Linked DNA regions of Thermovibrio ammonificans HB-1. The protein of the gene in region 1 interacts with the protein of each later gene in a pairwise test. Links are inferred from orthologs where the notes say so. Each region holds a gene or a part of one and is shown on either strand. Other genes may lie near its edges.

Region 1 (6,552 bases):
CCGACTTCAGGCTGCCTCCCCTTCTCAAGCCCTACCTTATGAAGGTGGCTCCCTGCTTTGCCGTCTCTATGGTGAAGCGGGAGGGGATGAACCTGCTCTTCTCCTACGGGGAGCTTGTAAGGGAGCTACCCTCCCTCTTAAAAGAGGTGGAGAAGGAGCCCGAGCAGACCACCTTCTCGATTTTTTGGGGTTTTGCCCTTTTGGGCTTCTCCCTGGTTCTCGTTTTTACTCCGAAGCTGGTTGCCGTTTACCTGCCGGCCCTTTTCCTCTCTTACAAAATGGCCAAGAGGGCCGTCCCCGTTACGAGAAAGTAACTCTATAATAGAGTCCAAAACTTGCAGAGGAGCTTAAAATGGCCCTTTACGCTGCCCTTCTCCACTACCCGGTCTACAACAAGTCGGGGAAAGTTGTTGCAACTTCCCTGACCACCCTCGATATCCACGACATAGCGAGAGCGGCGAGAACTTACGGGGTAAAGCGCTACTTTATCGTTCAGCCGATAGAGAACCACCTGTGGCTTGCCAGGAAGCTCCTCTCCTTCTGGCAGGGAGGCCACGGCAGAGAGTACAACCCCAAACGGTGGGAGGCCTTAAAGCTTGTAGAGGCCGTTCCCTACTTTGAAGATGCCCTGAAGAGAATAGAAGAGCTCGACGGCGTAAAACCCAAAGTTGTTGTTACCTCTGCCAAGCGTTACCCCGGGGCTGTCTCTTACGACTTCCTGCGGGACAGGCTGAAAACCGAAGACCTGATAATCTGTTTTGGAACCGGTTGGGGACTAACCGAAGAGTTTATAAAACAGGCTGACTACATCCTTGAACCGATAGAGGGGCCTACCGACTACAACCACCTGTCGGTTCGCTCTGCCGCCTCGATAATCTTCGACAGGTTGCTGGGAAGGTAAGGGGGAGAGCCCCCGAAGGCTACTCCCCTTTGTACTCCCACTTGCCGGTTGTCAGGTACTTGTGGATAGACTGGGCCGCAATTTTGGCGTGTTTTATGGCCGTTACAACCAAGTCTCCGCCGTTTACCACGTCGCCGCCGGCCCAAACACCCTCTACGTTGGTTCTGAACTCCTCATCTACCGTAGAGAGGTTGTTCCACTTATCTATCTTGAGTCCCTCGAGGTCTTTGTAGGCGGTGGGGTTATCGCCTTGTCCTACGGCGAAGATTACAACGTCGCACGGTATCTCAAACTCGGAGCCCGGAATGGGTTCAACTTTTGGCCTTCTGCCCTCCTGAGGTATGAGCTTCATCTTAACGCACTTGAGGGCTTTAACTTTGCCCTCTTCGTCGCCTATCACCTCTACCGGCTGGGTGAGCCAGTTTATCTTTACGCCCTCCTCTTCCAGCATCTCCCACTCGTCCTCCCGGGCCGAAGAGGAGTCCTTTGTACGCCTGTAAACCACCTCAACGTCGTTCCCCAGTCTTACCGCAACTATTGCGCAGTCAACGGCTGTAAAGCCTCCGCCGACAACTATCACTTTCTTATCCTGGGGAAGCTCAACCTCCTTCTCCGGTGCAAGTAACGGGTGGGTTTCACCTGTGTTCACCTTCATTAGGAATCCAATTGCAGAGTAACACCCTTTAAGGTCGGCTCCGGGAATATTCATCTTCTTACCCCTTCCGGAGCCTACCGCTATAAAGACCGCGTCGAACTCTTTCCTTATCTGGTCGAGGGTGATGTCCTCGCCTACAACGCAGTTGGTTTTAACCTCAACGCCGAGGTTGATTATGTGGTTTATGTCCCAGTCGAGAGCCTCCCTCGGGAGGCGGGGCTCGGGGATTCCGTAGCGCATCACGCCGCCCAGGTAGGGGAGAGCTTCAAATATGGTAACGCTGTGGCCCTTCTTCCTCAGGAAGTAGGCAGCCGCAAGTCCTGCCGGCCCGCCGCCGATTACCGCAACCTTCTTACCGGTGTCGGGCTCAACTTCATCCTTCCACTCAACGCCCGACATCCTTACGTTATCGGCGATGAACCTTTCGAGCCCGCCTATTGCAACGGCCTCTCCGTTCTTCCTCCTTAGCAGTATACAGGTGCTCTCACACAGCCTCTCCTGGGGACACACCCTTCCGCACACGGAGCTGAACGGGTTTCTGTCCCTCAGGATTTTGTAACCTTCTAACACGTTCTCCTTCTGGATTGTCTCTATCCACTCGGGGATTCTGCTGTTTACGGGGCAAGAGTCCATGCAGGTAGGAGTTTTGCACAGTAGGCACCTTATGGCTTCGTCTTTTGCCGCCGTGTGTCCGTAGCCGAGAACGTACTCGTTAAATACTCTCTTCCTCACATCCGGAGGGAGAACGGGCATGGGCATCCTGTCCATCCACCTGTCAAGGCGCTTTTTCATCTCTTTCATCCTCCTCCTCGTGTAGGTAGTTCCTTTCTCGAGACAATTTTATCTGAACTGTTTCAGTTTTGTAAAAACACCTTCTGTATAATTCTGGCCACATTCGAGCCGGAGGTTGAGGATGCCCAGGATAATACTCGTTCGCCACGGAAAAACCGTATGGAACGCCGAGGGGCGTTACCAGGGAAAGATGGATATCCCCCTGAACGAGGAGGGTAAAGAGCAGGCGAGAAGAGTGGGCGAGGCCCTGAAAGGATTCCCCGTAAAGGCCGTTTACTCGAGTCCCCTTTCCCGCTGCCGCGATACCGCTGCAGAGATTGCCAAACACCACAACCTTGAAGTTCAGGTAAAGGAAGGGTTTAAGGAGATAGACCACGGCGAGTGGGAAGGTCTGCTTGCCTCCGAGGTAGAGAAGAAGTACCCGGAACTTCTTAAACTTTGGCGCACAAGGCCGGCAGAGGTTAAAATGCCCGGAGGGGAGAGCCTTCGGGACGTTTACGACAGGGCCGTTAAGGCTTTTAACGAGGTTGTCTCTTCCCACTCCGACGAAGACCTGATTGTAATAGTGGGGCACGACGCCACAAATAAGGTTCTCATGTGCCACCTCCTCGGGGTAGACCTTAATAAGTTCTGGGCCTTTAAACAGGCAAACTGCGGAATTACGGTTCTTGAGTACAGCCCCGAAACCGGAAACGTTGTGGTTCACGTTGCGAACGCAACCGGCCATTTGGGGAAGGACATAGACTTTGAGGTTCAGAAGTCCCTTTAAAGTTTTAGACCTAAAAGAGGAGTTTGGACAGCTCACCTTTGGAACTTTTGTTGAGAGGCTCAACCGGTTTGTCGTTCTCCTGCTTGTAAACGGCGAGCTGAAAAAGGCCCACCTTTCCGATACGGGAAGGCTCAGGGAGCTCCTGGTTGAGGGGGCTCCCCTTTTACTTGCACCCAACCCCCGCGGGAAGCTCGATTACAAAGTGGTTGCCGTTAAGAGTGGAGGTGAGTGGGTCCTGATAAATACCCAGGTTCATCCTAAAATCGCCCAAGGTCTAATAGAGGCCGGCTGCCTTGGGTTTAAGCCTAAGGAGATTCTGCGTGAGGTTAAAAGGGGAAGGAGCCGAATAGACTTTCTAATTGACGGGGACTTCTATCTCGAGGTTAAAGGGTGCAACTTGGTAAAAGAGGGGGTATGCCTTTTCCCCGATGCTCCTACCGAGAGGGGCAGGAAGCACCTTGAGGAGCTGATTAGGCTTAAAAGAGAAGGTTTCAGGGCGGGAGTTCTCTTCCTGGCTTTTAGGAGCTGTTTTTCTCTCCGTCCCAATGCCGAGACCGACTCGGCTTTTGCCGAAGTTTTTAGTGAGGCTAAACTCTCAGGAGTGGACTTTTTCGCCTTCCGCCTTGTCCTTAAGCCGTTGAGCGGAGAGGTTTGGGCTGTCGAGGAAATCCCTGTATGACATACTGATTCCTTCTTTTTTCACTTTCCTGAGAATTTTAATCATGTTTGGCTACGAAGAAATCGCTTCCAGTTTGTAGGTTTTTTTCCGTTTCTCTTCTGAGAGTTTTGAAGCGTCTATTTTTAAGTTGTGAAGCTTCTCCAGCTCCAAATACTCTATCCAGGCTTCAAGGATTTTCCGGTACTCTGTCATATCCCCTCGCTTTGTCTGTTTGTGTCGGTTGATACCCTTAATTTTAAGGAAGTTATGTCTTAACCTTCACCGACTTTATCAGGAGCCACTCTTGATTTTTTCACAAAGGCCGCCTATTATTTCTTTCCCAGATGCTCCATCTCTCCCTCCTCACTGTTTGGGCTGCCCCCAAAGCGGTTGGGGGCCCTTTTTTTTAACCTCCGAGTCTCCTCTTGTAGTAGTTGCTGTATATGGCTCCCGCCGGGTTGTGGGCAAGGACCCTGTCTTTAACTATCAGCGTTGTTGTGGGTGCCTTGGAGTGGTTCTGGAAGATGATGTCGTGACCTATGCAGAGCCCGACTATCACGTTCAGCTCCGTTCCTGCTCTGTTTAGAGCCTGGGCCTGAAGCACCGGGTTGCACGTGGCTTCTAAGGAGTCGGGTCTCATCTTCTCGATTTTTAGGAGGGATTTATCTACGGCTCCAACTTTGCAGGCTGCAGAAAAAACGCTGAACCCGGCCTTTTCCAGGTATTCTACCAGCACTCTGGTCTCTTCAAAGAGCCCTATGCAGAAGGCCACGCCGATTTTTTTAAACCCCATTCGCCGTGAGAACTCTATGAGCTCTTCAACACGTGTAAGTTTGCAGTAGAATTCCCGCTCAACGTCTGATGCCACTTTGAGCATCTGCTCCTCGGCGGGAGTTAAGCTCCTGAGGAGCTCTTCGCCTCCGGGGGCACACACTTTGCCTCCCCTGTAACAGTCGGGGGAGTTGCAGTTGTGGCACTTCATCTGTGCTCCTCCTCGTTGGGCTCGGTGAGCTCCGGAAGCTCTCCTTTCTTAAATAGCTCTAATGCTTCGTCTAAGAACTTAACCTCTTCCGGTACGAGGTAGACCTTTATACCCAAGCCGTTTCTTATTTTGTCGAATGCTCCCGGACCCATCTCCTTTACAAGGACGGCTTCTACTCCCTTTTCCTTGAACATTTGGGCTATGTAGATTCCCCTTCCCCTCTGAACGTGAAGGCCGGGGTTTTCAACGATTTCAACGGCGTTGGAGTCGGTATCGACAACGGCAAACAGGCTCGATTTGCCGAAGTGAGCGTTAATAAGCCTTTTTCCCTTTACCTCTGTTTCCAGTACGGGAGCTGCCACTTTCATAGTTATCCTCCTTCAGAGAAAGATTTAATTGTGTAACTCAAATATAAGGCGTGTGATACAGCTTAACTACTGATAATCTGCACAAGTTTATAGAACTCTAATCATCGTTGACGAATGTCAAACCTTTTTCAACTTGCCGAGGGTAACATTAAAGTTGAAAACAAAATTAAGGAGGTTTCAATGTTTGGGTTCTTTAAGAAAGGGAACGGGGGTAAGAAGGAGGAGAACTTCTGCGTTGAGTCCGACCTTGCCAAAGGGGTAGGAATCAAGATGCCCTCTTTCCACGAGAGCGTTAACTACATGTACAAGCAGGTAAAGGAGGCGGGCCTCTCGAACGTTGCAGACCGTTTTGAGGCAATGGAGAAGGTCAGGTGTAAGTTCTGTAAGGAAGGGGTTTCGTGTCAGCTCTGTTCAATGGGACCGTGCCGTATAACTCCGCAGACCCCCAGGGGAGTTTGCGGTATAGACGCTCACGGTATTGTTATGAGGAACCTCCTCATCAAGGCGAATATGGGCCTTGCCGCCTACACTTACCACTGTAGGGAAGCTGCTCTTACGCTACTTGAAACTGCAAGGGGCAACACCGTTTACGAGATTAAAGACCCGGCCAAAATCGATGCCCTTGCGCAGGTTTTGGGCGTAGACCCCAACTTGCCTCTTGACAAGAAGGCCGAGGCTGTGGCCGAGGGTGTTTTGAAGAGCCTCTCTCAGAACGACACTTCTGTTTTCGTTGAGAAGTTGGCACCCGAGAGCAGGAAGGAGGTGTTCAGGAAGCTGGGCATTATGCCAAAAGGGCCGATGAACGAGCTCGTTGACTCTGTTACCCGCTCTATGACCAACATAGACGGCGACTACGTAACTCTTGCCCTTGCAGCCCTCAGGAACGGTGTGGCTTCTGCTTTTGGTGCTCTCGTTCCCCTGGAGATGATTCAGGACGCTCTCTACGGTACGCCTTCTCCCCACCAGTGTACCGTTGATTTCGGCGTTCTCGACCCTGACTACGTTAACATTCTGCCCAACGGTCACGAGCCTTTTGTCGGAATGGCCCTTGTGAAGCTCGCTCAGGATGAGAAGTTCCAGCAGATGGCGAGGGAGGCCGGCGCTAAGGGGATAAGGATTGTCGGCTCTATTGAGACCGGTCAGGAGATGATGGCCCGCCTTGAGTGTGGCGATGTTTTCCCGGGTTTAACTTCCAACTGGATTTCAATCGAGTACTTCCTCTCTACCGGTGCAGTTGACGCCTTTGTTATGGATATGAACTGCTCCCTTGCAAACCTTAAGGAGTACGCCGATAAGTACCGCTTCAAGCTTATTGCAGTGTCTAACATTATAGGGGTTCCGGGCTCTATAAGGCTTGAGTATAAGCCCGGTAACGAGGCTAAGGTTGCTGAAGAGATTATTAAGCTGGCCATAGAGAACTTTAAGGA
Region 2 (5,551 bases), 260 kb from region 1 along the record:
GTAGGGCTTACCGGTTCTCTCCCTGAACTCTTTGAACGTTGCCTTTGCAACCTTTTTCTCGCACTTAACGGGGATAACAGAGATTTCCCTTTTGAGCCCCTTTCCCCTCAATTCCTTAAGCCTTCTGTCGGTTACGAAGTTCAGGGCCTTCTGAAAGTCGGGAGAGTTCCACAGGACCGGCTTCCCCCTTTTATCTTCAACCACTATCGGAGAGAGCGTTTTTACTACAGCTTCGCCCTTTTTAACCGGCCTTGAGCGGTAGGGGGTGATTTTCAGAAGCTCCCAAATGACCCTCTTGCCGCCGACCAGCATCTCCTTTTCGGTGCTGAACAGGAACTCTTTTAGGCTCACCAGGCCGTTTACAAGGGAGACTGCAAACAGGTAGTCAGGAGTTGATATGTTCACGGAGAACGTGCCGCTTTCCAGGGTGAACGTTTCCACCTGGCGAAGTTCTTTGAACCTTTCCGGGGTAAAGGTTTCGTCTATCTGGAGGGGCAGCTTCTCAACCCTGTAGGGCGGGTTAAAAAAGAGTGAAAAGGTAAACGGCTTGGGGTTTTGAGAGCCGTAGAGCTTTTCGTAGAGTTCACCGTTTCCCCTTTTCAGGGCCTCTTTAACTAACGAGACAACTCTGTGCCTGTAGAGGATAGGAACCCTATCGGTTCTAAACACGATTTTTAGTCTCAAGCTCCCTCCCTTTCCCCGGAGGTGAAGGGGGCAGCGGCAGCCCCCAGGGAAAATTTATACCATCATCGCTATCTGTTCTTCTTTAACATTCTGTAAGCTCTTACCGCAACTGCGATAACCGTCCAGGCTATCGTTACTACGAAGAAGAACCAGAAGAAGAGGCTTCCCAGCTTCGGGTCGTTTATCACCGTTACTCCCTGATTTGACCGTTTCCGAAGATGATGTATTTGGGAATTGTGAGGTCTTCAAGGCCCATGGGCCCCCTAACGTGGACCTTATCCGTTGAAATTCCCATTTCGGCTCCTAAGCCGAAAACGTTCCCGTCGGTGAAACGGGTAGAAGCGTTAACGTAAACGGCCGCCGAGTCTACCCGGTTTAAGAATTTCATGGCGTTTGTGTAGTTCTCGGTTACGATTGCGTCGCTGTGGTGGGAGCCGTAGGTGTTTATGTGCTCGATTGCCTCCTCCAGTGAGTCAACCACTCTGACCGCCAGTATAAGGTCGAGGTACTCTGCGTACCAGTCTTCTTCTGTTGCGGGTTTTATGTATTCGGGGTCGTAGCTTCTGGCCCTTTCGTCGCCCCGGAGCTCAACTTTTGCCTTTTTGAAGAGCTCAACCATTGTCGGCATGAAGGCGTCGGCTATTTTGCTGTGGACGAGCATTGTCTCCATTGCGTTGCAAACACCCGGCCTCTGCACTTTGGCGTTGAAGCAGATGTTCCAGGCTTTCTCAAGGTCGGCAAACTCGTCTACGAAAACGTGGCATACGCCCTTGTAGTGTTTTATAACCGGCATGCGTGCGTTCTCTGCAACGAAGCGTATGAGCCCCTCTCCGCCCCGGGGAATGACAACGTCTACAAACTGGTCGAGCTGTAGTAGCTCTTTAACGGCTTCCCGCTCTGTTGTGTCTATGAACTGAATCGCCTCTTCGGGGAAACCCTCTTTTGCCGCCGCCTCTTTGAGAATGTTCACAAGGACCCTGTTTGAGTTTATGGCTTCGGACCCCCCTTTAAGGATAACCGAGTTTGAGCTCTTTATACAGAGGCTTGCGGCTTCTACGGTTACGTTGGGTCTGGACTCGTAGATGATGGCGACCACCCCCAAGGGGACCCTCATCTTCCCTATTTTCAGTCCGTTTGGGCGGGTCCACATCTTTATCACTTCGCCTACCGGGTCGGGCAGGTTTGCAACGTCTTTCAGAACTTGAACCATTCCTTTTATTCTCTTTTCGTTCAGGAGGAGCCTGTCGAGCATCGCTTTTGAGAGGCCCCGCTCCTCTCCGGCTATGAGGTCTTTTCTGTTTTCCGTCTCTATGAGCTCCTTTTTCTCCTCTATGAGCTTGGCCGCCGTGAGAAGGGTTCTGTTCTTGAGCTCCGTAGAGAGGTCGACCAGTGAGTAGCTTATCTCCTTTGCCCTTTTTGCAACTTCTTTAACGTTGAACATTTGATAACCTCCGCAAGGGGTTTAAATTGTTTGGTGGAAAACCGTTTCAAGGGAGTCGTGCAATGAAAAGAATTTTAACACTAACAACTGCCGGAGCCCTTCTGCTGGGAGGGTGTGCAACAACGCAACAGCAGCAGGCCCAAACGGCCCCTAAGAAGGAGGTGAACAAGGTTGCGGCTGGAGCTGCAATCGGAGCCGTTGTGGGCGGTGCCATAGGTGCACTCACGGGTCCCTCCGGCAGTAACAAGGGGGAAAGGGCCCTTATAGGGGCGGCCGCAGGTGCGGTTCTCGGCGGGGCTATAGGCTACATACTCCAGCAGCAGGCAGAGGCCCTGGGCAGGGATTTGGGCGTTCAGCCTGTAGACCACACGAACCCTGCTGTTAAGCCTCAGGCGCCTGTGATTTCCGATAAGAGGCCCAAGGCCGTTGTTAAGGAGCCCGGAAGGGTCAAGGTGGTTCTCAAAGACTCGGTTCTCTTCGGCCTCAACAGTGCAGAGCTCAAGCCCGAGGCTGTTAAAGAGCTTCAGCGCATAGCCCAAACCTTAAAGGAGAACCCCAAAACGACCGTTGTAGTTGTGGGCTACACCGACAATACGGGTTCCCTGAAGTACAACCTGAAGCTCTCTAAGGAGAGGGCAGAGGCGGTGAAGAAGGTGCTCGTTGAGGCGGGGGTTAGGCCCGAGAGAATCCTTGTTTTCGGCTGCGGCCCGAAGAACCCGATTGCCCCCAACGACACCCCGCAGCATCGGGCGCTCAACCGCAGGGTAGAGATTCTCATCTACCCCGAGGGCGAGGCCATTCCTAATCCCTGCGGTTGAAATATATTAAGGATTAAAAATCCTGTTAAAGAGGCCCGATGGCAAAGAGGTTCTTCATAAAGACCTTCGGCTGTCAGATGAACGTTAACGACTCTGAGAAGATGGCCGGCCTCCTCAGGGACATGGGCTACGAGAAGGCCCAAACGCCGGAGGAGGCCGACATCGTTATAGTAAACACCTGCTCCGTAAGGGCCAAACCCGACAACAAGGCCTACTCCTTCATCGGCAATCTCAAAAGGCTTAAGAAGAGAAGGCCCGACCTTGTGGTGGCGGTGGCGGGCTGCGTGCCCCAGAAGGAGAAGGAGCAGATTCTCCGCTTTCCCCACGTGGATTTGGTTTTCGGAACCTTCAACTTTGTGAAGCTCCCCCAACTCCTGGAGAGGGTAAAGAGGGAAGGGCGCGTTGTTGAAATCCTCAACCGGAAGATACCGGAGGAGGAGAAGCTCCCCCTCGTAGACAGCTACCTTGAGAACCCCTTCATTGCCTACGTTACTGTTCAGAGGGGCTGTAACAGGTTCTGTACCTACTGCATAGTTCCCTTCACCAGGGGAAGGGAGAGGAGTGTGGCCCCCCACCTGGTTGTTGAAGAGGTTAAACGGCTTGCCGAAAGGGGCGTTAAGGAGGTCCACCTGCTCGGCCAGAACGTAGACTTTTACGGCTACCAAGGGACCGACCTTGCCGACCTCCTGTATATGGTTTCCGAAGTTGAGGGAGTAGAGAGGGTAAGGTTCACAACCTCTCACCCGGCAGGCTTTAGCGAGCGGATTGCCCGGGCGATTAGGGATATACCGAAAGTCTGCCCCTACGTTCACCTTCCCCCTCAGAGCGGCTCCAACAGAGTGTTAGAGAGGATGAACAGGGGCTACACCCGGGAAGAGTACATAGAGAAGGTTCAGATGTTGAGGGAGTTCGTTCCCAACGTTGCCCTATCGGGGGACTTTATAGTGGGCTTCCCCGGGGAAACCGAGGAGGACTTTGAACAGACCCTATCCCTCGTTGAGGAGTGCGTTTTCGACCAGGCCTTCGTTTTTGAGTACTCCCCCAGGCCCTTCACAAAGGCCGCTACCTTTAAAGACGACGTTCCCAAAGAGGTGAAAAACCGCCGACTCCAAACCCTTCAGGAGCTCGTTAAGAAGCAAGCCCTTGAGAGGAATCTTGAGAGGGTGGGGAAGGTTGAAGAGGTTCTGATTGAGGGCTTTAGCCCCAAGGGAAGCGAGCTTTACGGAAGGACCGCCGACAACAAGCCCGTTGCGGTGGAAGGCTCTGAGGAGCTTATAGGGAAAACCGTGGAGGTTGAAATAACTCAGGCTTCGCCCTTTTTCTTAAAAGGAAAACCAGTAACAACCGGAGTGAGGAGCAAGAGATGATTGAGGTATCGGTAATCGGCTTGACCCAGGACAGGTTCAGTAACCTGCCAATCATTATCCTCGGTAACGAGGAAGAGCGTTTCGCCGTTCCCATCTGGGTTGGCAACTGGGAGGCGGAACTCCTCGAGACGGAACTCTTGGGTGCAGTTCCACCGAGGCCTTTCCCCTACGACCTTATCAGGGAGCTTCTGGAGATTTTCAAGGGGGAGGTTGAGAGGGTAATCATCAACGACTTCGACAAGGGCATCTACTTTGCAGTTATTGAGGTGAGGCGCCCCGACGGGGAGCTCTTCAGAATTGACGCAAGGCCCAGCGACGCCATAAACCTGGCGGTAAGGCTGAATGCTCCCATATTCGTGAAGAGGGAGGTTATAGAGAAGGCCTCGGTGATACCACTCGATAAGTGTCAGGGGGAGGAGTGTCAGGAGCAGTGGGAGAGGCTCATAAGGGAAATATTTGAGCAGTGAGGGTTGTAACAACTCAAGACGGCTCAAAAACGTTTCTCTCCGACCTGTTTAACGAACACTTCCACTCAACAACGGCAGGGGCGTTTACGGAGGCGGTAGAGAAGTTCTGTAAACCGTGTAAGGTGGCGGAAGTTGCCGCCTCTCGGGGGGAAGTTACGCTCTTAGACTCCTGTTTCGGCCTCGGCTACAACACGGTTGCCTTCCTCGACACGGTGCTGTCGGCCAACCCTTCCGCCGCGGTTAGAGTTGTTGCCTACGAGTTCGACCTGAGAGTGCCTCTGAAGGCATTGGAGCTTAACTGGGGGCGTTACGAAAAGTGGAAGCCGATTTTCAGAGGGCTTCTCGGCCGCAAGGTATGCAACCGCCCTGTTCCCACCTTTGTTTACACTGACGGCAGAGTCTCTTTAAAACTGCTGATTGCCGACGGCAGGAGGGCGGTTAAGTCTATAGAGGAAGAGCACTTTGCAGATGCTATCTTCCATGACCCCTTCTCCCCTAAGGTCAATCCGGAGCTCTGGACTTACGAGTTCTTCAGGGAGCTGAGAAGGCTCATAAAGCCGGAAGGGATACTGGCCACCTACTCGGCCGCCACTCCCGTTAGGCGGGCCCTCCATATGGCCGGTTTCGGCGTGAGAGAGGGAGTTGCCGTTGGGAGGAAATCCCGCTCAACAGTTGCCTCCCCCTCCTTCGAAACGGAGGGGAAGCTCCTTGAGAAGTTCCATCTGCCCTCGGCCGTTCCCTTCAGAGACCCAACCCTCTCCGAGCCGAGGGAGC

What was found.
Region 2: the proteins of sfsA (region 1) and THEAM_RS08150 interact in binary tests that used the Escherichia coli proteins (3 or more experiments, as listed by UniProt). The link is inferred for Thermovibrio ammonificans HB-1 from one-to-one orthologs.

What each region holds. Positions count from the first base shown.
Region 1 is NC_014926.1:1,307,244-1,313,795, reverse strand. Bases 2,029-4,945 are described here. They hold sfsA (DNA/RNA nuclease SfsA), read left to right. Parts: upstream 2,029-3,094; coding sequence 3,095-3,796; downstream 3,797-4,945. Other genes in these bases: THEAM_RS06745 (NifB/NifX family molybdenum-iron cluster-binding protein), read right to left, coding at 4,754-4,945; THEAM_RS06750 (DUF1847 domain-containing protein), read right to left, coding at 4,182-4,757; THEAM_RS09670 (hypothetical protein), read right to left, coding at 3,848-3,988; cobC (alpha-ribazole phosphatase), read left to right, coding at 2,470-3,117; gltA (NADPH-dependent glutamate synthase), read right to left, coding at 2,029-2,348. Also shown: THEAM_RS06775 (ABC1 kinase family protein), read left to right, coding at 1-314; THEAM_RS06770 (RNA methyltransferase), read left to right, coding at 353-901; more of gltA, read right to left, coding at 921-2,028; more of THEAM_RS06745, read right to left, coding at 4,946-5,125; cooS (anaerobic carbon-monoxide dehydrogenase catalytic subunit), read left to right, coding at 5,306-6,552. UniProt on the Escherichia coli protein: Binds to DNA non-specifically. Could be a regulatory factor involved in maltose metabolism.
Region 2 is NC_014926.1:1,567,459-1,573,009, reverse strand. What follows is about bases 1-2,985. They hold THEAM_RS08150 (glutamate-5-semialdehyde dehydrogenase), read right to left. Parts: upstream 2,126-2,985; coding sequence 875-2,125; downstream 1-874. Other genes in these bases: miaB (tRNA (N6-isopentenyl adenosine(37)-C2)-methylthiotransferase MiaB), read left to right, coding at 2,982-2,985; THEAM_RS08145 (YiaD family glycine zipper/OmpA-like lipoprotein), read left to right, coding at 2,188-2,943; cas6 (CRISPR-associated endoribonuclease Cas6), read right to left, coding at 1-684. Also shown: more of miaB, read left to right, coding at 2,986-4,310; THEAM_RS08135 (bifunctional nuclease family protein), read left to right, coding at 4,307-4,777; THEAM_RS08130 (tRNA (5-methylaminomethyl-2-thiouridine)(34)-methyltransferase MnmD), read left to right, coding at 4,774-5,551. UniProt on the Escherichia coli protein: Catalyzes the NADPH-dependent reduction of L-glutamate 5-phosphate into L-glutamate 5-semialdehyde and phosphate. The product spontaneously undergoes cyclization to form 1-pyrroline-5-carboxylate.